Regions from separate parts of the Rahnella sp. PD12R genome, predicted to be linked through region 1. Evidence: predicted binding sites of a transcription regulator. Region 1 holds the regulator's gene; the other holds the start of a gene.
What was found. The regulator PhoB, encoded in region 1, activates phosphate uptake and scavenging genes when phosphate is short. The targets are predictions, from matches to a motif close to CTGTCATAAAACTGNCNNAT.

Region 1 (12,249 bases):
ACCGTACAAAAGGAATACGGCAAACTGACACGCCAGCAGGTAATGGCTCCGGCGATTAAGCTGGCGCGTCAGGGTTTTGTGCTGACCCGCGCGGATACCGATATTCTCGATACGACGGTTAAGCGCTTCAAAGAAGATCCGGAAGCCGCCCGCATTTTCCTGCGTAAAGACGGCAGCGCCCTGCAACCCGGCGACAAACTGGTGCAGACCGATTTAGCCAACACGCTTGAATCCATTTCTCAACACGGCCCGGATGCTTTCTATAAAGGCAAAATCCCGGCAGCAGTCGAAGCCGCATCGAAGAAAGGCGGCGGCATCCTGACCGCGGCAGATTTCGCCAGTTACAAAGTGACGGAAGACACGCCAATCACCTGTAGTTATCGCGGATACAAATTTGTTTCCGCACCGCCTCCGAGCTCCGGCGGTGTGACGATGTGTGAGATTCTCAACATCGTTGAAGGCTACGACCTGAAAAGCATGGGCTTCAACTCAGCAGCGTCCATTCATGTTCTCACTGAAGCCATGCGCCACGCTTATATGGACCGCAATACCTATCTCGGCGATCCGGTATTTGTGAAAAACCCAATCGACCGCCTGGTCAGTAAAAGCTACGCGGAAGAAATTCGTAAAAAAATAGAAGCAGATAAAGCGACGCCTTCCACGCAGGTGCAGCCAGGCATGGAACCGCACGAAAAACCGGAAACGACGCATTATTCCATCGTCGATAAAATGGGCAACGCCGTGTCCACCACGTACACCGTCAATGGCCGCTTTGGTTCCGTAGTGATTGCGCCGGGAACCGGCTTCTTCCTGAACGACGAGATGGATGATTTCACCACCAAAGTCGGCGAGAAAAACCTGTACGGTCTGGTGCAGGGAACCAAAAACGCTATCGCCCCCGGTAAGCGCCCACTATCGTCGATGAGCCCGAGTCTGGTGACCAAAGACGGAAAAATCTTTATGGTACTGGGCTCGCCGGGCGGTTCACGCATCATCACCATTACGCTGCAAACCGCGCTGAACGTGATTGATTACGGGATGCCTCCGCAGGAAGCGGTCGATGCGCCACGCATTCATCATCAGTGGCTGCCGGACGAGGTGTATTACGAGCAGCGCGGTGTTTCTCAGGACAGCCTGAATATCCTGCAAAAAATGGGATACAAGATGGTTGAGCAAACGCCGTGGGGTGCCACGGAGCTGATTCTGGTGGGTCTGCCGGGCGCTGCGGGTGTAACGCCTGTGAACTCAGGCAACGACTCGGCGGTTTCGGGGAAAGTCCGTGAAGGCTATCTGTACGGCGCGAATGACGTGCGACGCCCTGCCGGTGCCGCTACTGGCTATTAAGCCACACTAAAAAAGCCCCGATATCATCATGATATCGGGGCTTTTATTTATCAGCCGTAGGTAAGTACTTGCTTACGCTTTGTTACTGAGCGCCAGTGCTGCTTTCTTACGGTCGTTACGCAATTTGAATCGGTAACCGACCAGCAGCGCCACAACCCAAACCAGACCGACATACAGCGACACACGGGTATCCGGGAAGTAGCCAATCAGCCCGATGATAAACACCAGGAAAATAATCCCGAAGACCGAGGTGTAAACGCCGCCACGTAGCGGGAATTCCAGCTCTTTAATCTGCTGTTTGCTGAGCTTGCGACGGAAACCGATCTGGGAGAACAGGATCATAATCCACACCCAAACGGTCGCGAATGTCGCCAGAGACGCAATCACCAGGAAGACGCTGGACGGCATGATGTAGTTCAGATAAACCGCCACCAGCAGTGCGGCCATCATCACCAGAACGGTGACCCACGGCGTGCCGAGACGCGAAACTTTGCTGAACATTTTAGGCGCCTGCCCCTGCTCTGCCATACCGTGCAGCATACGGCCCACGCCGAACACGTCACTGTTAATCGCAGAAAGAGACGCGGTGATCACCACGAAGTTCAGAATGGTTGCAGCCGCCGCAATCCCCATGTGCTGGAACGTCAGCACGAACGGGCTGCCCTGCGTACCCACCTGATTCCATGGGAAAATCGACATAATCACAAACAGCGTACCCACGTAGAACACCAGAATACGCAGCGGAACGGAGTTGATGGCTTTCGGAATGGATTTCTTCGGGTCTTCTGCTTCACCGGCGGTAATACCGATGATTTCGATACCACCGTAGGCAAACATCACCAGCTGCAACGACAGGATCGTACCCATGATGCCCTGGCTGAAGAAGCCGCCGTTCGTCCACAGATTGTGAATACCGGTCGCCTGCCCGCCGTTGCCAATGCCCCAGAAGATAATACCGAAACCGGCAATGATCATGATGATGATGGTGAACACTTTGAAGAAGGAGAACCAGAACTCCAGCTCACCGAACACCTTCACGCTCACCAGATTGATAGCGCCGATAATCAGTACCACACTCAGCACCCAGGTCCATTGCGGTACATCCGGGAACCACACGCCCATATAAATACCGAACGCCGTCACATCGGCAATCGCGACAATCAGAATCTCAAAACAATACGTCCAGCCGGTGATGTACCCGGCCATCGGCCCGAGATAATCCTGCGCGTAACGTGAGAACGACCCGCTCTGCGGATTATTAACGGACATCTCGCCCAGCGCACGCATGATGATAAACGCGATAATACCGCCGACCAGATACGCCAGCAGCACGCTTGGTCCGGCCATTTTGATGGCATCGGCAGATCCGTAAAATAACCCGGTACCGATGGCTGACCCCAGTGCCATAAAGCGAATATGGCGCGTTGTCAGGCCACGTTTTAGCTTCGTGCCCGGCGCTTCTTTTTGCTCTGTTGGTTGTTCAGCTTCTTGCTGCATGTGCATTAACCCGTATGTTTTTTAAATATCAAAAGTGCGTATTTTAAGAAATTAACTTTTTTACCTGCCAATGAAAAAGCCACGGAAGATTCTCCGTGGCCCGATTGGCGAAACATTCAGCAGACTAATTATATTTTATGCCGTTGAACATTCACCAAATGATCATTGGTGCGCAGTGACGCTACGCGGACCGCTGATTTTGTCATAAATACCGGCCAGCACCAGCATTAATAATGACGGTGGTAACCAGGCCAGACCTTGCGCTGCCAGCGGCAGGTTCGCAGTCCAGGCTGGCATCAGGTCTGCAAAAGCAGAAGCTTTAATGCCATCAACAATACCAAAGACCAGGCTGACAACCATCACCGGCGCGACGATACGTGTGGTGCTGTTCCACCAGCGCAGGGTGAAGCTCAGTACAACCAGCGCAATACACGGCGGATAAATCGCAGTCAGAACCGGTACGGAAATCTGAATCAGATGGCTCAGGCCCAGGTTGGACACCAGCATCGAGAACAGACCCAGAATGAAGACCAGCGTTTTATATGACAGCGGCAGATACTGAGCGAAGAACTCAGCACAGGCGCAGGTCAGGCCAACTGCGGTGACCATACAGGCGATGAAAATCAGCGCGCCGAGGAAGAAGCTGCCTACGCTGCCAAAAGTGTGTGCCACGTAAGCATGCAGGATCACCGCGCCGTTTGTTGCATTTGGCACCAGTGAGGCGCTGTTTTCGCCCAGTTTAAACAGGCTCAGGTAGACCAGCATCAGGCCCAGACCGGCAATCAGACCTGCCAGAACCGTATAACGGGTCAGCAGTTTGGCATCGGTCACGCCACGAGAACGTGCCGCGTTAACGATAACAATCCCGAAGACCAGCGCGCCCAGCGTATCCATCGTCAGATAGCCGTTAACGAAACCGCTGGAGAACGGCACCGTCTGGTAAGCGTCAACCGCAGGCATTGGCTGACCGGCAGGCCACAGCAGTGCAGCGATACCCAGTGCGCCCAGCGCCACCATTTTCAGCGGCGCGAGGAAATGCCCGACGGTATCGAGCAGACGGCCCGGATACAGGGAGATACCAATCACCAGAGCGAAATAAATTACGCTGTAAATCAGCAGAGGCAGCGGGCCGTCACCGGTCATCGGCGCGATACCCACTTCAAAGGAGACCGTCGCTGTACGCGGTGTGGCAAACAGCGGGCCTACAGCCAGATAACAGACGGTCGCCAGAAGAATACCGGCACCACGACCAATTGGCGTACTCAGGGCGTCAACACCGCCACCGACGCGCGCAAGCGCAATCACGGTCATCACGGGAAGCCCTACCGCCGTGATCATAAAACCGGCAGCTGCCCACCAGACTTCATGACCGGCCTGCAAGCCAACCATCGGCGGGAAAATGATATTTCCTGCCCCGACGAATAAGGCGAAGGTCATGAAACCCAGCGCCAGAATATCTTTATTTGTTAAACGAGTACTCATGATTGGTGTCGTGTTGCCTGTTCAAATGAATAAAGTGTCCGATGCTGTCGTCGTGCCACTCCGTCAGAAGGATGAATGGCGTTGTCATAGCCAGAGAGCACCAATGTGAGGATCGGAGTGAGCTAAAAACGCCTGATGATATGCAGATGATTACGTTGTTATGCAGGGAGTATCGAGCGACAGCGGGGCTTAAGGTAAACGTTTATAGCGTAGAAAGGCAAGCCGTGATCCAAAAAGCAGAGCGTTCAACCAGATTAATACAACAAAGCAGTAATAATCACTAAATACACTCCGAAACACGCAATATGATATGTATGATTTTTGAACGAACAAAGCACAAGATATGCTCCGTTGAGATTAAAAATGCGTGAAATCACCACCTGCAGGTCATTTCACGCACAATATCCAGCATTTTTACAAGGCCAAAATTTAACCGCTTGCGGTTTTACCAGACGCGGGCAGCGATATCCACCACCAGTTTCAGTTTTTCCCACTGCTGCGCTTCGGTCAGACTGTTGCCCTCTTCCGTTGACGCGAAGCCACACTGCGGGCTCAGGCAAATCTGGTTAATGTCCAGATATTCAGCCGCTTCTGCGATACGCGCTTCCACGGTTTTTGCCAGTTCCAGCTCGCCGGATTTGGTGGTAATCAGCCCCAGAACCGCCTGCTGATGGCCTTTTTTGATGAAACGCAGGGGTTCGAACCCGCCTGAACGTTCATTGTCATATTCCAGGAAGTAAGCGTCGATATTCACCCCGCCAAACAGAATCTCTGCCACCGGCTCGTAACCACCTTCAGAAATCCAGGTTGAACGGAAGTTACCGCGGCAAACATGCAGACCAATCACCAGATCGTCCGGTTTACCGGCGATAGCTTTGTTGAGCACGTCAGCGTAAGTACGTGCTAACTCTTCCGGAGAATCACCACGTTCGCGGATTTGTTTCTTCTGATCTTCAGAACACAGATACGCCCAGACGGTATCGTCGAGTTGCAGATAACGACAGCCGGCATCATAAAAGGCTTTGATCGCGTCCCGGTAAACCTGTGCCAGATCGTCAAAATAGTCTTTCAGATCAGGATAAACGTCTTTGCTGATGGCGTTACGGCCACCGCGGAAATGCATCACGCTCGGGCTCGGAATAGTCATTTTCGGCACAGCCGTTCCGCTGATGCTTTTCAGAAAACGGAAATCTTCCAGCATCGGGTGCGAACCAAAACCGAGTTTGCTCACCACTTTGATACTGCGCGCTTTCGTCTGTACGCCGTTGAACTGGATCCCCTGAACCGCATCGTAACCTTCCACACCTTCCAGACCTTCGAAGAAGTCAAAGTGCCACCACGCACGGCGGAATTCGCCATCCGTCACCACTTGCAGACCGGCTTCACGCTGCAAATCCACCACGCGGCGGATTTCAGTGTCTTCTACTGCACGCAACTGCACCGCATCAATCTCACCGGCCTGAAACTGTTTGCGGGCTTCTTTGATCGCGGCCGGACGCAGGAAACTGCCAACGACGTCAGCGCGGAACGGAGGGGTTGTACGTTGCATGAAAACTCCTTATTGCATCACGCCCCTGGCGGAATGCGAATGATTTACAAAGTAAATAATTACGTTGCGTTATTTATAGACATCTGGATGTCTAAACGGCTTTAAGGCCATACTGTCATGCAGCCTGTTCACCCACAACAGAGGAATTTTCATGGGACGTGAAATAAATTCATGATCAGGAGGCGACTTCACGCCATAAACAGAAATGAAAAAGCCTGCTATCGGCTGATAACAGGCTTTAGGGAAACTACGCAAATTAAGGTTTTACGGAGACCGGGGAGTCTGAACCCTGAGGAACAATCAGTTTCGGTGCCAGCGTAAACATAAACCGGGTGCCGACGCCGACTTCGCTGAGGACTTCAAGCTTCGAATTATGGTGGCTGAGCGCATGTTTTACGATGGCGAGCCCCAACCCGCTGCCGCCGGTCTGGCGCGATCGCGCCTTATCCACACGGTAAAAACGTTCAGTCAGACGCGGTAAGTGCTGCGGCGCAATACCCGGCCCGTTGTCGCTTATCTGGAACTGTGCGCCGTGCGGGATTTGCTGCCAGCTGACTTCAATCCGCGTGCCCGGCGGGGTGTGATTCACGGCGTTGTACACCAGATTCGACACCGCACTGCGCAGCTGATCTTCGTTGCCAAAGACTTTCAGCTTTTCGTTTACGCGAAACACCACTTCATGTTTCCCGCCGCTTAACGTCTGCACTTCCCGCTCAAGCATACTCAGCATCACCGGAATATCGACCTTCTCGTGCATATCGATATTGGCAGACGCTTCGATTTTCGACAGGGTCAGCAACTGTTTCACCAGCCCGTCCATGCGCCGCGTCTGTTCCTGCATCGTATCCAGCGCTTTGGTGCGGAACGGCTCTTCCAGCTTGGCGTCTTCCATCATTTCCAGATACCCCTGCAACACGGTCAGCGGCGTGCGAAGTTCATGGCTAACGTTGGCAAAGAAGTTACGTCGCGCGCCTTCGAGCTGACGCATCTGCGTTACGTCACGCGCCACCATCAGAAGCTGCCCCTCGGAATAGGGCATCACGCGAAACTCAACATAATGTTCATTATTGAGTTGCAGATTCAGGGCACGGCTGAAGTCACGGGTCTGGATCCAGGTGCGGAATTCCGGATAACGCAGCAGGTTAAAAATATGCTGCCCGTTATCTTCCGGCCAGCGGAAACCGAGCAGATCCTGCGCCAGTCCGTTGCACCAGAAGATATTGCCTTCTTCCGTCGCCAGAACCACCGCATCCGGCAGCGATTCGGCACCGCTGCGGAAACGCTTGATCAGCTGACCTAATTCACGACGACGTCGCCGGTTGCGCATCTGCATCTGGTTCAGCCCGTAAAACAGCGGTTCCCAGCTCCAGCGCCCGTTCGGCGGGGTGATGCTGCGGTCAAGCCACAGCCAGTGAGAGAGTTTAAGCTGGTTGTAATAATTCCAGCCCAGCGCCGCGACGAGCGACGCAAAGAGGAGCCAGCCGAAATGGCCGACGAAAATTCCGAGGATCAGCGCTGGCAGGCAAAAGAGAAAAAATTCGCCGGCCAGACGTTTCCATGACAAACGTTCTAACACACAGATTCTCCGCTGTGGGGGACTCAATAACGCGTTGAGAAACGATATCCGGTACCACGAACAGTCTGGATCATTCTGTCATGTCCACTGGTTTCCAGCGCTTTACGCAAACGACGAATATGCACGTCTACCGTGCGATCTTCCACATAAACGTTAGTGCCCCACACGTTATTGAGCAACTGTTCCCTGCTGTAAACGCGTTCGGAATGGGTCATAAAGAAGTGTAACAACTTAAATTCGGTCGGCCCCATGTCGAGCGCCTGCTCGTTGGCCATCACCCGGTGAGACGACGGATCCAGACTCAGCCCCTGCATGTCGATCACTTCCTCGACCGCCATTGGCGAAATCCGGCGCATCACCGCTTTAATACGGGCAACCAGTTCTTTTGGTGAAAACGGTTTGGTGATGTAATCATCGGCACCGACTTCCAGGCCGCGCACCCGATCTTCTTCTTCACCGCGGGCGGTCAGCATCATCACCGGAATTTCGCGGGTCAGTGCTTCACGTTTAAGGTGCTTAATAAACTGAATACCGGAACCACCAGGTAACATCCAGTCGAGCAGGATCAGTTCAGGGTAAGGTTCAACTAACTGGCCAATCGCTGAATCAAAATCTTCAGCTTCTACTGCCTGATATCCATTCTGTTCCAGTACAAAACACACCATTTCACGGATTGGAGCTTCGTCTTCAACCACCAATATACGTCTAGCCATCGTAGGTCCTGCCAATAGGTTAGCGATCTTTTATTTGATTGCGGGCGCCATTATGCGTCAGTTTTGTGACAGATTTATGAATGAAAATGATGGTTCATTTAAGGCAAATATGACAGATAAATTCCCGCCATCCTGCTGAAATTGGTCTGATTTATCGGGGACAGGTTCCCCCGCCGACGTTTATACTTTGCCCCATTGTCGTCATACAGGGTTCACACGGGAGTCTCATGCGCCTGATCCACACCTCCGACTGGCACCTCGGCCAGTACTTTTTTACCAAAAGCCGCGCCGCTGAACATCAGGCATTTTTGCGCTGGCTGACCGGTCAGGTGCAGCAGCATCAGGTGGACGCCGTCATTGTCGCCGGAGACATCTTTGATACCGGCTCGCCGCCCAGTTACGCCCGCGAGTTGTACAACCGCTTCGTGGTGGAATTACAACAAACCGGCTGCCAGCTGGTGGTGCTGGCCGGAAATCACGATTCCGTCGCCACGCTCAATGAATCCCGCGAACTGCTTTCGTGCCTGAATACGCGGGTGATCGCCACCGTAGGCGAAAATCTGGATGAACAGGTTTTGGTGCTGAATACCCGCGAAGGCCAGCCCGGCGCGGTGTTGTGTGCCATTCCGTTTTTGCGTCCGCGCGACTTGCTGGCCAGCCAGGCCGGGCAGTCCGGCAGCGACAAACAGCTCGCCTTGCAGGAAGCCATTGCGGCGCATTATGACGCACTGTATCAGGCAGCGCTGGCTAAACGTCAGGAACTTGGTTTGCCGTTGCCCATTATCGCTACCGGCCATCTGACCACCGTCGGCGTCAGCACGTCTGACTCCGTGCGCGACATCTATATAGGCACGCTCGACGCCTTCCCGGCGCAGGCCTTTCCACCGGTGGATTACGTGGCGCTCGGGCACATTCACCGCGCCCAGTGCGTCGCAAAAACCGAACATATCCGTTACAGCGGCTCACCCATTGCGCTGAGTTTCGATGAGCTCAGCAAAACCAAAAGCGTTTACCTGCTTGATTTCGATGGCGCTAAGCTCAACGCCATCGACACGCTGGAAATCCCCGTTTTCCAGCCGATGCAGATCATTAAAGGTTCTCTCGCAGACATCGAAAAACAACTGACGCAGTTTGCTGACGGCGATGCCGGTAAACCGGTCTGGCTGGATATCGAAGTCGCCACGCAGGACTATCTCAGTGATATCCAGCGGCGTATTCAGACGCTGACCGCAGATTTGCCGGTGGAAGTCGTTCTGCTGCGCCGCAGTAAAGAACAGCGCATCAGCAGCATCGAACAACAGGAAAAAGAAACGCTCAGCGAACTGAGTGTCAGCGAAGTGTTTGAGCGGCGGCTGGCGCAGGAAACCGATCCCGACGAACCGCGTCAGGCGCGGATGCGCACGCTGTTCGCTCAGGTTGTCAGCCAGGTCACCAGCGGCGAGTCCGCAGAGGATGCCGCCCGATGAAAATTCTCAGTCTGCGTTTAAAAAACCTGAACTCGCTGGAAGGCGAATGGAAAATCGACTTCACCGCTGAGCCTTTTGCCAGCAACGGATTATTTGCCATCACAGGCCCGACCGGCGCGGGGAAAACCACCCTGCTGGACGCCATCTGTCTGGCGCTGTATCACCAGACGCCGCGTCTGAACGTCACGCCGAGTCAGAATGAACTGATGACCCGCCACACCGCCGAATCCCTGGCAGAAGTCGAGTTTGAGGTTAAAGGCATTGGCTACCGCGCGTTCTGGAGCCAGCGCCGGGCCAAAAATTCGCCTGACGGTAATTTACAGGCGCCCAAAGTAGAACTGGCGCTGCTGGCCGATGGCAAAATTCTGGCCGACAAAGTGCGCGATAAACTTGATGCCATCGCCGGGCTGACCGGGCTGGATTTCGGCCGTTTCACTAAATCTATGATGCTTTCACAAGGCCAGTTCGCCGCGTTCCTGAATGCCGATGCCAACGACCGCGCGGAATTGCTGGAAGAACTGACCGGCACCGAAATCTACGGGCGGCTTTCTGAACGCGTGTTTGAACAACATAAAGAAGCCAAAAATCAGCTCGACGGTTTGTATCAGCGCATGGCCGGAATCGAGTTGCTCAGCGAAGAGCAGCGTCAGGCCTTCGAAACGGAACTGGCCGCGCTGAACGCGCAGGAAATTATCCTCAGTCAGCAGGCGCTGCAACGCCAGCAGGATCTGAACTGGCTGCAACAATGGCAACAGGTGCAGCAAAAGCATCAGCAATCTCAGCAGCAGCTGACGGCGGCGGAGCAGGAAAACCTCGCCGCAGCGCCGCAATTGCAGCAACTCGCGCGCAGTGAGCCGGCTGAAAAGCTGCGTCCGCTGCTCAGCGACCGGTTGCGCTGCGAGAAAGAAACGCAGGAGTTACAGCAGGCACTTACACAGCTGGTTCAGCAGCAGGAACAACAGGCGGCGCAGATGACGCCGCGGGCTTCGGTGCTGGAACAGGCGAAAGCCGCTCGCCAGAATCAGGCCGGAGAGCAGCGCAAGCTCCAGACGCTGATGGACGAAAAAGTTCTGCCGCTGGATAACGAGATTGCCCGGTGGCACAAATCACTGACTGACACGCAGCAGGCCGTCAGTGAAGCACAGAAACAGGCCAGTGAGCACAGCGCGATGCTGGCGAAAATCACCGAAGAGCGCCAGAAACTGGAGGCACAGAGTCAGCAGCATCAGGCGAAACACGCCACACTGACCGGTGCGCTTCAGGTTCAGCAACAAAATCAGGCCGAACTGGAAAAACAGCAACCACTGACGACGTTGCAGAAACGGCAATCTGAACTGGCGCAGCTGCGTCCGGTGCGTCAGCAGCTGTTTTCACTCGCACAAATTTTCCCTCAGCTCGATTCGCGTGTCCGTCAGCAGCATCAGGATTTTGCGCAGAATCAGACGGCAATCGCGGAAGAAGAAGAACGCCTTGGCAGAATCCGCCTGCAATGCCAGAAACAGCTCGAGCATCTGAATGATGTCAAAGCGCGGCTGAAAAGCGAGGAACTGATCGTCAGCCTGACGGCAGAACGCGCGAATCTGCAAAGCGGCCTGGCCTGCCCGCTGTGCGGTTCCACCTCGCATCCGGCGATTGAAAGTTATCAGGAGATCAAACCGTCTGAAACGGCGCAGCGTGTTGAGAAAATGCAGCTGGAATTTGATGCAGCGAAAGCCAGCGGAATCGAACTGGCCGCGAAAATTAAAAGCCTGAAAGAACACCAGTTACGCCTGAAAACGCAGCTTGAGCACGACCAGCAGCAGCTGAACGCACATCTCGAAAACTGGCAGAAAATCAGCGCTCCGCATGGTCTGACCTTCACGCTGATGGATGCGCCGGACATTCAGCAATGGCTGGCGTCATGCGATCAGGAAGAACAGCAAACGCAGGAAACGCTCCGCCAGCATGAACAGCTGGCGCGTGCGCTGCAACAGGCGAAAGACGCCCTCAGCGAAGCCGTCAGCGAGCAACAAAAAGTCCAGCAGCAAAGCGCGTTGCTGGCGGAGCGTTTTACGCTGACGCAGCAAAATCTGACGAAGTCTCAGGAGCAGCTTGAACGTCTGCAAACCCAGTATGCGGATGGCGGGAAAACGCTGAAGGAACTGACGGCGCAGCGTACAGAACTCTTCGGCGACCGTCAGGTTAGGCAGGTTCGCGAGCACTTACATCTGCAACAACAGGCCGCCGAAAAAGCCGTCAGCGAAGCCGAGACGGCCCTGCACCGGGCGCAGGAACTTCGCGACAAACTCGCCGGTCAGCTCGCCAGCACGCAACTGCAACATCAGCAGGCCACGGCGCGTCTGCATCAGGCACAAACAGACTGGCAACAGGCGCTGGCCGCCAGCGAGTTTGCGGATGAAGACGCAGTGAAACTCGCAATGCTCGACGACGCCTTACGCCAGCAACTCCGCCAGCGTAAAGACCAGTTGCAGAAACAGCTGGCGCAGGCTCAGGCGCTGTTAAGCGATGCGAAAGAGACACTGGAGAGACAGCGGCTCGCACGCCCTGCGCATCTGAGTGAAAACGAAAGCGATCTCACGGCGCTGATGGCAGAACAGGAATCGCTGTCACAAAGCCTGAAAG
Region 2 (12,249 bases), on a different contig from region 1:
TGGCATTTCTGACCGGACACTCTGGCGCGGGTAAAAGTACCCTGCTGAAGTTGATTTGCGGCATTGAGCGCCCGAGCGCCGGGCAGATTTTGTTTGGCGGCCACGACATCAGCCGCCTGAAATCCAGCGAAGTGCCGTTTTTGCGCCGTCAGATTGGCATGATTTTTCAGGATCACCATCTGCTGATGGATCGCACGGTATATGACAACGTGGCGATGCCGCTGATTATTTCCGGCGCCAGCAGTGAAGATATCCGCCGTCGCGTTTCGGCGGCGCTGGATAAAGTCGGGTTGCTGGATAAAGCCAAAAACCTGCCGATCCAGTTATCCGGTGGTGAACAACAGCGCGTGGGCATTGCCCGCGCCGTCGTGAACAAGCCTGCGGTGCTGCTGGCGGATGAACCGACCGGTAACCTCGACGGCGAATTGTCGGAAGGCATTTTGCGTTTATTCGAAGAATTTAACCGGGTTGGCGTCACCGTTCTGATGGCAACGCATGATGTGGGCCTGATTGCCCGCCGTAATTACCGCACGCTGACGCTGAGTCAGGGGCGTATGTCGGGAGGGGTTTACTGATGGCAAACAGCCCAAACCCGGCGAAAACCGCAAAAAGCGCCCGCGCTGCGAAAAGCAAAGCGTTGCAGGGTGGCTGGCGCGAACAGTGGCGTTACGCGTGGATGAACGCGCTGGCGGATATGCTTCGCCAGCCGCTGGCAACCTTGCTGACGGTCATGGTGATCGCCATTTCCCTGACGCTGCCAAGCGTGTGTTATCTGGTGTGGAAGAACGTCAGTTCGGCGGCTGAGCAGTGGTATCCGACGCCGCAGCTGACGGTGTATCTCGACAAAGCGCTGGATGACGACGCGGCTGAGAATGTGGTGAAAACCCTCAAAACCGAAGCGGGCGTGGATAAGGTCAATTATCTCTCCCGTCAGGAAGCGATGGGCGAATTCCGCAACTGGTCAGGCTTTGGCGGCGCAATGGATATGCTCGAACAGAATCCGCTGCCTGCCGTGGCTATCATCACGCCAAAAATGAATTTCCAGGACTCCGCCACGCTGAACACCCTGCGCGATCGCGTGGCGGCGGTTCACGGTGTGGATGAAGTGCGTATGGATGACAGCTGGTTTGCCCGCCTTGCGGCGCTGACCGGTCTGGTGGGGCAAATTGCCGCGATGATTGGCGTGCTGATGGTGATCGCTGTCTTCCTGGTAATTGGTAACAGTGTGCGACTGAGTATCTTCAGCCGCCGCGATACCATCAACGTTATGAAGCTGATTGGTGCGACCGATGGCTTCATTTTGCGGCCATTCCTAAACGGTGGCGCGATGCTTGGTTTTACCGGCGCGCTGTTGTCGCTGATCCTGTCGGAAGTGCTGGTACTGCGCCTTGAGAGCGTGGTGACGCAAGTCGCGCAAGTGTTCGGCACGACCTTTGATCTGCACGGTTTGGGCTGGGACGAAAGTCTGTTGCTGTTGATCGTGTCCGCAATGATTGGCTGGATTGCGGCGTGGCTGGCGACCGTTCAACATTTACGGCGATTTACACCACAGTAGCGAGAGTTTGCTATAATGTCCCCCTGCTGCTCAGTCATTGTGTCTCAGGGGGAAGCTGTTTTCGGCCTTTCCGCCACATCATTTCCCTGCTTTCTCCGCAATGGCACAAATTCACTATCCAATAGTCAGTCTGTCACATACAGTCGTCAGACTGTTGAATCCGGCCGTGAACTTTATGTAAAATTCGGGGTCGAAGAGCAGCGGATATTAAGGGCTCGGCGTTGCTTCTGTGATCGCCAGATGGCACACAGCGTAGCGGTATCATCCCGCAGCAACGTGGTATAAAACCTGCACAACGTCATACATGAGAGGCTTTTGAATGACTAACGAAATGCGCACTTTAGCATTAGTACCCCAAGGTAGCCTGGAAGCCTATGTTCGGGCAGCCAATACTTATCCTATGCTTACCGCAGAGGAAGAACGGGCACTGGCTGAGCGGCTGCATTACGACGGTGACCTGGACGCAGCGAAAGAGCTGATCCTGTCTCACCTGCGCTTTGTTGCTCATATTGCCCGCAACTATTCAGGCTACGGTTTGCCACAGGCAGACCTTATCCAGGAAGGTAACATCGGCCTGATGAAAGCGGTTCGCCGTTTTAATCCGGAAGTCGGTGTACGTCTGGTGTCCTTTGCGGTGCATTGGATTAAAGCAGAAATTCACGAATACGTGCTGCGTAACTGGCGCATCGTGAAAGTCGCGACGACGAAAGCACAGCGTAAGCTGTTCTTTAACCTGCGTAAAAACAAACAGCGTCTGGGCTGGTTCAGCCACGACGAAGTGGAGCACGTTGCCCGCGAACTGGGTGTGACCAGCAAAGATGTGCTGGAAATGGAATCGCGCATGGCCGCACAGGACATGACGTTCGACCCGACACCGGACGACGAACCACGCGACGGCGCCGCGATGGCACCGATGCTGTATCTGCAAGATAAAAGCTCTGACTTTGCAGAAAGCATCGAAGAAGATAACTGGGATCGCGATGCGACAGACAAACTGAGCTACGCGCTGGAAGGTCTGGACGAACGCAGCCAGGATATCATCCGTGCCCGCTGGTTAGATGACGATAACAAATCGACTCTGCAGGAACTGGCCGATAAATACGGTGTTTCAGCAGAACGTGTTCGTCAGCTTGAAAAGAACGCGATGAAGAAACTGCGTCTGGCAATTGAAGCCTGATACGACAGCTTTCTGAAACAAAAAAGCGACCTTCGGGTCGCTTTTTTTATGCCTGAAATTCAGCGCGGATTAGGGCTTCTTCCAGATATTCCCTGCCAGGGAAAAACCGCAGGCCTGCATAAAGGCGTCGGTCACGGCTTCGCCATCGGACGGCATTTCCCAGCTTTTAACCTGCGGCAGTTGCGCCTGCAAATCTTCCATCAGATACAGCCCGACGCCGCGGCGCCGCGTCACTTCGCGAACCCGCAGATCCCTGAGCTCGCCGTGGTCGCCGTTCAGCCGGACTTTCACCGCGCCAAGAATGCGCTCGTTAAACACGGCGGCGAACAGCGCGTGGTGTTCGCTCAGGCTGCCTTGCCAGTCACTTTCCGTTTGCTCAGGCCAGACTTTTGCCAGATCGATAAGATCCTGCGTGCTGAGCGAAGTGAGTTTTTGGATGGTTAATTTCATGATGTGGACGGTCAGAAAAAAGAGGCGTTTAGTGTAGCGGATCCGTCTGAAAATCGGGCGTAACTTTTTTTGTACAGTAACAGGTTGAAAACTTTTTCAGCGATCCATGTATAAGCGATAAATGTTGGCTTTAATCAATAATGCCAGCGTTAACGGCTGATTGTTTAAAAGGGAACCGATTTTCCATCCAAATAAAATTCTGTTTACACCTCATATTTCTGACTGTGCCATTTGATTTGCAGAAGAAAATTCCTGTTTAATGATATGAATTATAAAGTCTTATTCGAAAATAAGGCGAAATAAGCCGGTAACTCATTATTACTTATACTAAATTTCTTAAGTGATGATGTTTTGAACAGGCAGGCAAAGAGCAAACCACAACACACATCAAACGGGGTAATCGGATGAAAGTAACTAAGGGTAAGATCTGGCTGGCAGGGTGTATTGCATTAGCAATGAGTCAGGCGGCATTCGCAAAAGATATCAAAGTCGCCATCGTTGGTGCTATGTCAGGTCCGGTCGCCCAGTATGGTGATATGGAGTTTACAGGGGCTAAACAAGCGATCGCAGACATCAACGCCAAAGGCGGCGTGAAGGGCGACAAACTGGTTGGTGTCGAATATGACGACGCATGTGATCCGAAACAAGCGGTCGCCGTTGCCAACAAAGTGATCAACGACGGTATCCGTTACGTGATTGGCCACCTGTGTTCATCCTCAACACAGCCGGCTTCAGACATCTACGAAGACGAAGGCGTTCTGATGATTACGCCCGCCGCGACCAACGCAGACCTGACCACCCGCGGTTACAAAATGGTGATGCGTACCACCGGTCTGGATTCCGATCAGGGCCCGACCGCTGCAAATTATATCCTCAACACCATCAAACCAAAACGTATTGCGGTTGTGCATGACAAACAACAATACGGCGAAGGCCTGGCCCGTTCCGTACAGGACGCGCTGAAAAAAGGCGGCGGCAACGTCGTACTGTTTGAAGGTATCACCGCAGGCGACAAAGATTTCTCAACGCTGGTTGCACGTCTGAAGAAAGACAACGTGGACTTCGTCTATTTCGGCGGTTACTACCCGGAAATGGGCCAGATCCTGCGTCAGTCCAAACAGGCGGGTCTGAATGCGAAATTCATGGGGCCGGAAGGCGTGGGCAACTCCTCACTGTCTAACATTGCCGGTGATGCGTCCGAAGGTATGTTCGTGACCCTGCCAAAACGTTATGACCAGGTTCCGGCTAACCAGCCAATCGTTGATTCCCTGAAAGCGAAGAAACTGGATCCAACCGGTCCGTTCGTCTGGACCACCTACGCCGCATTGCAGGCGCTGACCACCGGTATGGAACGCAGCGGCAGCATGGAACCGGCAGACATTGCTAAAAACCTGAAATCAGCTTCCGTGGACACCGTAATGGGCCCGCTGAGCTGGGATGAGAAGGGCGATCTGAAAGGATTCGAATTCGGTATTTTCGAGTGGCATAAAGACGGTACGTCTACCCCTATCAAATAAATGCCCTTCATCCTTCAGGTTGCAGGGGTGTTGGCTGCACTCGCTCACCCGAATCACTGACTTATGTCAGTTCATCGGGATTCGTTCGATTGCCGCCTTCCTGCAACCAGAATGATTTTGGGCATTGCTAAGCATTGTTATGCATTGCGTAGCAGGACAAGAACAGCGCATTACTCTGCCCGGCGTCTACTGTTATAGAAGGCGCTGGGTTGTAGTCTCAGCACAAGTCATCAAACCCTTGATTAATAAGGATAGGGTATGTCAGAGCAGTTCCTCTATTTCATTCAGCAGATGTTCAACGGTGTGACGTTGGGCAGCACTTATGCGCTGATCGCCATTGGTTACACCATGGTTTACGGCATTATCGGCATGATCAACTTCGCCCACGGCGAGGTGTATATGATCGGCAGTTATGTCTCCTTTATCGTGATTGCCGCCCTGATGATGATGGGTATCGATGCCAGCTGGTTGCTGATCGGTGCCGGATTTATCGCGGCGATTGTGATTTCCAGTGCGTACGGCTGGAGTATTGAACGCGTGGCGTATAAGCCTGTGCGTAACTCCAAACGTCTTATTGCACTGATTTCTGCCATCGGGATGTCAATTTTCCTTCAAAACTACGTCAGCCTCACGCAAGGCTCACGCGATCTGGCGTTACCAAGCCTGGTCACCGGCCAGTGGAAACTCGGCGAAGCGAACGGCTTTGCGGCGACCATCAGCACCATGCAACTGATCATCTGGATCGTGACCTTCATCGCGATGCTGGCGCTCACGCTGTTCATCCGTTATTCCCGCATGGGGCGCGCGTGCCGTGCCTGCGCCGAAGATCTCAAAATGGCCAGCCTGCTGGGGATCAGCACTGACCGCGTGATCTCCCTGACTTTCGTGATCGGCGCATTAATGGCGGCGGTGGCGGGCGTTCTGCTGGGGCAATTCTATGGCGTGATTAACCCGTACATCGGCTTTATGGCCGGGATGAAAGCCTTTACCGCCGCGGTTCTGGGCGGCATCGGCAGCATTCCGGGCGCGATGATCGGCGGCCTGATTCTGGGTGTGGCCGAAGCGCTGACGTCGGCGTATCTGAGCACCGAATACAAAGATGTGGTGTCCTTTGCGCTGCTGATTGTGGTCTTGCTGGTGCTGCCAACCGGTATTCTGGGTCGTCCGGAGGTGGAAAAAGTATGAAGCGCCTGAATCTGTTAAACGCGCTGGTTTCCGCTTTCGTTCTGCTGGTTCTGGCTGCGTTCATTATGGGGCTGCAACTGAGCCTGGATGGTACCAAACTGGTGGTGAACGGCGCGGGCGAAGTTCGCTGGACGTGGATTGCGATTGGCTGTGCGATTGTTTTCGTGTTTCAGCTGTTCCGTCCGCTGGTGAGCAGTGGCCTGAAAAAAGTCTCCGGGCCGGGCTGGGTGTTGCCCAGTTTTGACGGCTCGACGCCGAAACAAAAATTGCTGGCGCTGGTGCTGATTATTGCCGCCATCGCGTGGCCGTTTATCGTCTCGCGCGGCACGGTGGATATCGCCACGCTGACGCTCATCTACATCATGCTGGGTCTTGGCCTGAACGTGGTGGTCGGATTGTCGGGTTTGTTAGTGCTGGGTTACGGCGGTTTTTACGCCATCGGCGCTTACACCTATGCGCTGCTCAACCACTATTACGGCATCGGTTTTTGGGAAGCGTTACCGCTGGCGGGGCTGGTTTCTGCGGCGTTTGGTTTCCTGCTCGGGTTCCCGGTTCTGCGGTTGCGGGGCGACTATCTGGCGATTGTGACCCTCGGCTTTGGCGAAATCGTCCGTATTTTGTTGCTCAACAATACCGAACTGACCGGCGGGCCGAACGGCATCAGCCAGATCCCCAAACCGACGCTGTTCGGGCTGGAATTCAGCCGGACACCGCGCGACGGCGGCTGGGATACCTTCAGCAACTTCTTCAATGTGACCTACGATCCGAGCGACAGGATAATTTTCCTGTACATGGTGGCGCTGCTGCTGGTGCTGGTGACGCTTTTCATCATTAACCGCCTGCTGCGTATGCCGCTGGGCCGCGCGTGGGAAGCGCTGCGTGAAGACGAAATTGCCTGCCGTTCGCTGGGGCTGAACCCGACCCGCATCAAACTGACCGCGTTCACCATCAGCGCCGCGTTTGCCGGTTTTGCCGGTACGCTGTTCGCCGCGCGTCAGGGGTTTGTCAGCCCGGAATCCTTCACCTTTGCGGAATCCGCTTTCGTGCTGGCCATTGTGGTGCTCGGCGGAATGGGCTCGCAGTTTGCGGTTATTCTGGCGGCCATTTTACTGGTGGTTTCCCGAGAACTGATGCGTGACCTCAACGAATACAGCATGTTGCTGCTCGGTGCCTTAATGGTGCTGATGATGATCTGGCGTCCGCAGGGCTTGCTGCCGATGAAACGTCCGCAGCTGAAACTCAAATTGTCTAAAAAACAAATCGCCGATCAGGGGGAACAGGCATGAGCACGCAACCTCTGTTAGCCGTTGAAGGTTTGATGATGCGTTTTGGCGGCCTGCTGGCGGTCAACAACGTGGCGCTGAACCTCAACCAGGGCGAAATTGTTTCCCTTATCGGCCCGAACGGGGCCGGTAAAACCACTGTATTTAACTGTCTGACCGGTTTCTACAAGCCGAGCTGCGGCACCATCAAGTTGCGCGATCAGCATCTTGAAGGCCTGCCGGGGCAGAAAATTGCCCGTATGGGCGTGGTGCGAACCTTCCAGCACGTCCGCCTGTTCCGCGAAATGACGGTGATTGAAAACCTGCTGGTCGCGCAACATCAGCATTTGAAAAGTGGCGTTCTGGCCGGTCTGCTTAAAACGCCGGGATTCCGTCGGGCAGAAGCCGAAGCGCTGGATCGCGCCGCCGACTGGCTCGAACGCGTGGGCTTACTCGAACTGGCGAACCGTCAGGCCGGTAATCTGGCGTACGGCCAGCAACGCCGTCTGGAAATCGTCCGCTGCATGGTGACGCGGCCGGAAATCCTGATGCTCGACGAACCCGCGGCCGGTCTGAATCCGCGTGAAACCGAAGAGCTGAACCAGCTGATTGCCGAACTGCGTAACCAGCACAACGTCTCGGTCCTGCTGATTGAACATGACATGAAACTGGTGATGGGTATTTCCGACCGCATCTACGTGGTGAATCAGGGTACGCCGCTGGCGCAGGGCACACCGGCTGAAATTCGTAATAATCCTGACGTGATCCGTGCCTATTTAGGCGAAGGTTAATGGGCGAAGGCTAAGAGGCAGAACAAGATGTTGTCATTTAATCAGGTATCCGCCCATTACGGCAAAATCCAGGCGCTGCATGAAGTCAGCCTGAGCATTAACAAAGGGGAAATCGTCACGCTGATTGGCGCCAACGGCGCGGGGAAAACCACGCTGCTCGGTAGTTTATGTGGCGAACCGCGGGCGTCGCACGGCGCAATTATTTTCGAAGGCCAGGACATCACCCAATGGCAGACCGCCAAAATCATGCGTGGCGATATCGCGATTGTGCCGGAAGGCCGTCGCGTATTTTCGCGGATGACGGTGGAAGAGAATCTGGCGATGGGCGGTTTCTTTGCGACGCGCGATCAGTATCAGTCACGTATGGAACGCGTGTATACGCTGTTCCCGCGTCTGAAGGAGCGCCGTCTGCAACGCTCCGGCACCATGTCCGGCGGCGAGCAACAGATGCTGGCGATTGGCCGTGCGCTGATGAGCCAGCCGCGTTTACTGCTGCTCGACGAGCCGTCGCTCGGTCTGGCGCCGATCATCATCCAGCAGATTTTTGACACTATCCAGCAACTGCGCGAAGAAGGGATGACCATCTTCCTGGTCGAGCAAAACGCCAATCAGGCGCTGAAACTCGCCGATCGCGGTTATGTGCTGGAGAACGGTCATGTGGTGCTGGAAGACACCGGCGCGGCATTACTGGCGAACGAAGCGGTGCGTGCGGCCTATCTCGGCGCATAAATCCGCTTTGGATTTCGAAAATCTGTGATAAATCTAGTAAACCGCACGGCAAGCGCTTTGCGGTTTTTATTTTGCCTATAAATTAACATCTCTCACATTCTAATAACTTTGCACATCTTCAGGAAGATTTCATGAACACAGAAGGTTTACTCGCCGCCCGTATGGTCAGGCTTAAAAGTTCAGCCATCCGGGAACTGCTGAAACACAGCAAAATGGAAGGCGTTATTTCACTGGCGGGTGGTATTCCTTCTTCGGCACTGTTTGATTTTGACGGTCTGCGTCAGGCGACGCAGCAGGCGATCACGGAACAGCCGGAGCACGCATTCCAGTATGGCCTGACCGAAGGCAGTTATACGCTGCGTGAGCGTATTGCTGAGCTTTGTCAGGAGCGCGGTGTGGTGGCAAAACCCGATGATATCGTGGTGACCGCTGGTTCCCAGCAGGCGCTGGATCTGGTGATGCGCGCGGTAGTGAATCCGGACGATATTTTTGTGGTAGAGCGCCCGACCTATCTGGCCGCACTGCAAACGCTGGAACTGGCCGAGGCGAATATCCTTTCCGTCGGCACCGACGGCGACGGCATGATTGTCGATGAGCTTGCCGAACTGCTGAAAACCCGCAAAATTAAAGGCGTGTATCTGGTGCCGACGTTCGGCAACCCGAGCGGCGTGACCCTGAGCCGCGCACGTCGTGAACAGCTGGTTCAGCTGGCGGCGAAACATGAATTCCTGATTGTGGAAGATGATCCGTACGGCGAACTGCGTTTCACCGACGAACGCCAGCCAACGCTGTTTGAGCTGTCGAAAGCGCTGTTTGGCCATGCCGACAACATCATTTACACCTCAACGTTCTCCAAAATCCTGGCACCGGGCCTGCGTCTGGGCTGGGTCATCATGCCTGACTGGCTGCTGCACAAAGTCGCCATCATCAAGCAGGCGGCCGATTTGCACGCCAGCGCGCTGTCACAGTCGATTGCTGAATGTTATCTCGGTCTGGGCCGTCTGCCTGCGCAAATCGAAACGATCCGTGCCGCGTACAAAAAGAAATGTCAGATTCTGGCGGAGCTGCTGGAACGCGAACTGGGCGACGTGCTGACGTTTGAATACCCGAAAGGCGGCATGTTCCTGTGGGCGCGTTTCCGCGAGCCGCGTAACTGCGCTGAGTGGATGAAAAAGACGCTGGAGCAGGGCGTGGTGTTTGTGCCGGGCGAGTTCTTCTATGCCGATAATCCGGATCACTCGACCTTCCGTTTGTCGTTCGCCACAGCGACCGAAGAGCAGATGCACGAGGCCGTTGCCCGCCTGAAACGCGCGCTGTAAAACCCCCGGATTTCCCTTCTTTACAAGGCGCATCGCTTACCCGATGCGCCTTCTTTTTTGCCATCTGTTCGTCACCTGCACTTCATGCTGCTGTAACGTTAATGTCATTTAACTGTTATTTATCTGTAATTTAGCCGTGTCATGTTACCTCCGCATAAAAACGTTTCTCAATACCCCATTTATCTCTGCCCCTTTTACACCAGCAGAATTCAGGAGACAGGCATGTTCATCAATCTCAAAAAAACGGTCATCGGCACCGCGCTGACGCTGGCTTTCAGCGCCAACGCTTTTGCTGTAACAGAAATTCCTTTCTGGCATTCCATGGACGGCGAATTAGGTAAAGAAGTGAACTCGCTGGCCGACCGTTTTAACCAGACGCACCCCGATGTCAAAATCGTGCCTGTCTACAAAGGTAAATACGACGAAAGCCTGGCTGCCGGTATTGCGGCGTACCGCACCGGTAATGCGCCTGCTATTTTGCAGGTTTACGAAGTGGGCACCGCGACCATGATGGCGAGCAAAGCCATTAAACCGGTCTACGAAGTGTTCAGCGATGCCGGCATTAAAGAAGACGTTTCCCAGTTTGTGCCGACCGTCTCCGGCTACTACTCCGATTCCAAAGGCCGCCTGTTATCGCAGCCTTTCAACAGCTCCACGCCGGTGTTGTATTACAACAAAGATGCCTTTAAGAAAGCCGGCCTGAACCCGGATCAGCCGCCAAAAACCTGGCAGGACATGGCGGTTTACACCCAGAAACTGCGCGAAGCGGGCATGAAATGTGGCTATGCCAGCGGCTGGCAGGGTTGGATCCAGATTGAAAACTTCAGCGCCTGGCACAGCCTGCCGATTGCGACCAAAAATAACGGTTTCGATGGCACTGATGCGGTTCTGGAATTCAACAAACCAGAGCAAATCAAACACATCCAGATGCTCGAAGACATGAACAAAAAAGGTGATTTCACCTATTTTGGTCGCAAAGACGAATCCACCGCCAAGTTCTATAACGGCGATTGCGCGATGACCACCGCCTCTTCCGGTTCTCTGGCCGATATCCGTCAGTATTCCAAATTCAACTACGGCGTAGGCATGATGCCTTACGACGCAGACATCAAAGGCGCGCCGCAAAACGCCATCATCGGCGGTGCAAGCCTGTGGGTGATGAACGGAAAAGACAAAGACACCTACAAAGGCGTTGCCGAATTCCTGCAATTCCTGACCACGCCGGAAATCGCGGCTGAATGGCACCAGAAAACCGGTTATCTGCCGGTGACAACTGCCGCGTATGAGCTGACCAAAAAAGAAGGCTACTACGATAAGAACCCGGGTTCTGACGTTGCCACCCGCCAGATGCTGAACAAACCGCCATTACCGTTCACCAAAGGTCTGCGTCTGGGCAACATGCCACAGATTCGTACCATCGTAGACGAAGAACTGGAAAGCGTCTGGAGCGGCAAGAAGACAGCTAAAGAAGCGTTAGATACAGCGGTACAGCGCGGGAATTTATTACTGCGTCGCTTCGAAGCCTCTACCAAGTAAGTCGGCTACTGCGCTTTGCCTGACCGTGATTGGGCAGTGCTCGCTCTCCTCATGGACTTTATGTCCACTCCGGGAGCTGTGCGCTGTCCGCACCCGGTCAGGCTTCGCTCGCTACGCCTGTGCCGGAGTAGCCTGCCTTTTGTCACCGTATCAACGAGTAAACCATTATGAGTTCACACCGTCCCGGTTTTGGTTGCAGCTGGCTGCCTTACGCACTGGTATTGCCGCAGCTGCTGATCACCGCGATATTCTTCCTGTGGCCTGCGGGGCAGGCGCTGTGGTATTCGGTGCAGACACTGGATCCGTTCGGGCTTTCCAGCACTTTTGCGGGCATGACGAACTTCACGCAGCTGTTTCAGGATCCGTACTATCTCGACTCCTTCTACACCACGCTGAAATTCAGCTTTATGGTGGCCTTTTTCGGGCTGGTGCTGTCGCTGTTTTTCGCCGCGCTGGTCGATCACGTTATTCGCGGCAGCCGGATTTATCAGACGCTGATGATCCTGCCATACGCCGTTGCACCCGCCGTGGCTGCCGTATTATGGATGTTCCTGTTCAGCCCCGGCCTTGGCCTGATTTCGCATTTCCTCGGCTCCCTCGGTTACAACTGGAACCACGCGCAAAACAGCGGTCAGGCGATGTTTCTGGTCGTGCTCGCGTCGGTCTGGAAGCAAATCAGCTACAACTTCCTGTTCTTTCTGGCGGCGTTGCAGTCGATCCCGAAATCG

Region 2: ugpB (sn-glycerol-3-phosphate ABC transporter substrate-binding protein UgpB) is a predicted target of PhoB. The motif match lies at 10,087-10,106, and genes of this name have one in related genera.

Annotation. Positions count from the first base shown of each region.
Region 1 is NZ_JAHTMS010000002.1:645,023-657,271, forward strand. It holds gene ggt (gamma-glutamyltransferase) at 1-1,344, shown strand, start outside; gene proY (proline-specific permease ProY) at 1,417-2,847, opposite strand; gene brnQ (branched-chain amino acid transport system II carrier protein) at 3,004-4,323, opposite strand; gene KWG64_RS07045 (cobalamin-independent methionine synthase II family protein) at 4,769-5,872, opposite strand; gene phoR (phosphate regulon sensor histidine kinase PhoR) at 6,129-7,448, opposite strand; gene phoB (phosphate response regulator transcription factor PhoB) at 7,472-8,161, opposite strand; gene sbcD (exonuclease subunit SbcD) at 8,389-9,627, shown strand; gene sbcC (exonuclease subunit SbcC) at 9,624-12,249, shown strand, end outside.
Region 2 is NZ_JAHTMS010000012.1:48,906-61,154, reverse strand. It holds gene ftsE (cell division ATP-binding protein FtsE) at 1-575, shown strand, start outside; gene ftsX (permease-like cell division protein FtsX) at 575-1,555, shown strand; gene rpoH (RNA polymerase sigma factor RpoH) at 1,875-2,732, shown strand; gene panM (aspartate 1-decarboxylase autocleavage activator PanM) at 2,802-3,182, opposite strand; gene KWG64_RS20805 (branched-chain amino acid ABC transporter substrate-binding protein) at 3,587-4,699, shown strand; gene livH (high-affinity branched-chain amino acid ABC transporter permease LivH) at 4,958-5,884, shown strand; gene KWG64_RS20795 (high-affinity branched-chain amino acid ABC transporter permease LivM) at 5,881-7,170, shown strand; gene livG (high-affinity branched-chain amino acid ABC transporter ATP-binding protein LivG) at 7,167-7,937, shown strand; gene livF (high-affinity branched-chain amino acid ABC transporter ATP-binding protein LivF) at 7,965-8,666, shown strand; gene KWG64_RS20780 (PLP-dependent aminotransferase family protein) at 8,798-9,985, shown strand; gene ugpB (sn-glycerol-3-phosphate ABC transporter substrate-binding protein UgpB) at 10,208-11,521, shown strand; gene ugpA (sn-glycerol-3-phosphate ABC transporter permease UgpA) at 11,689-12,249, shown strand, end outside.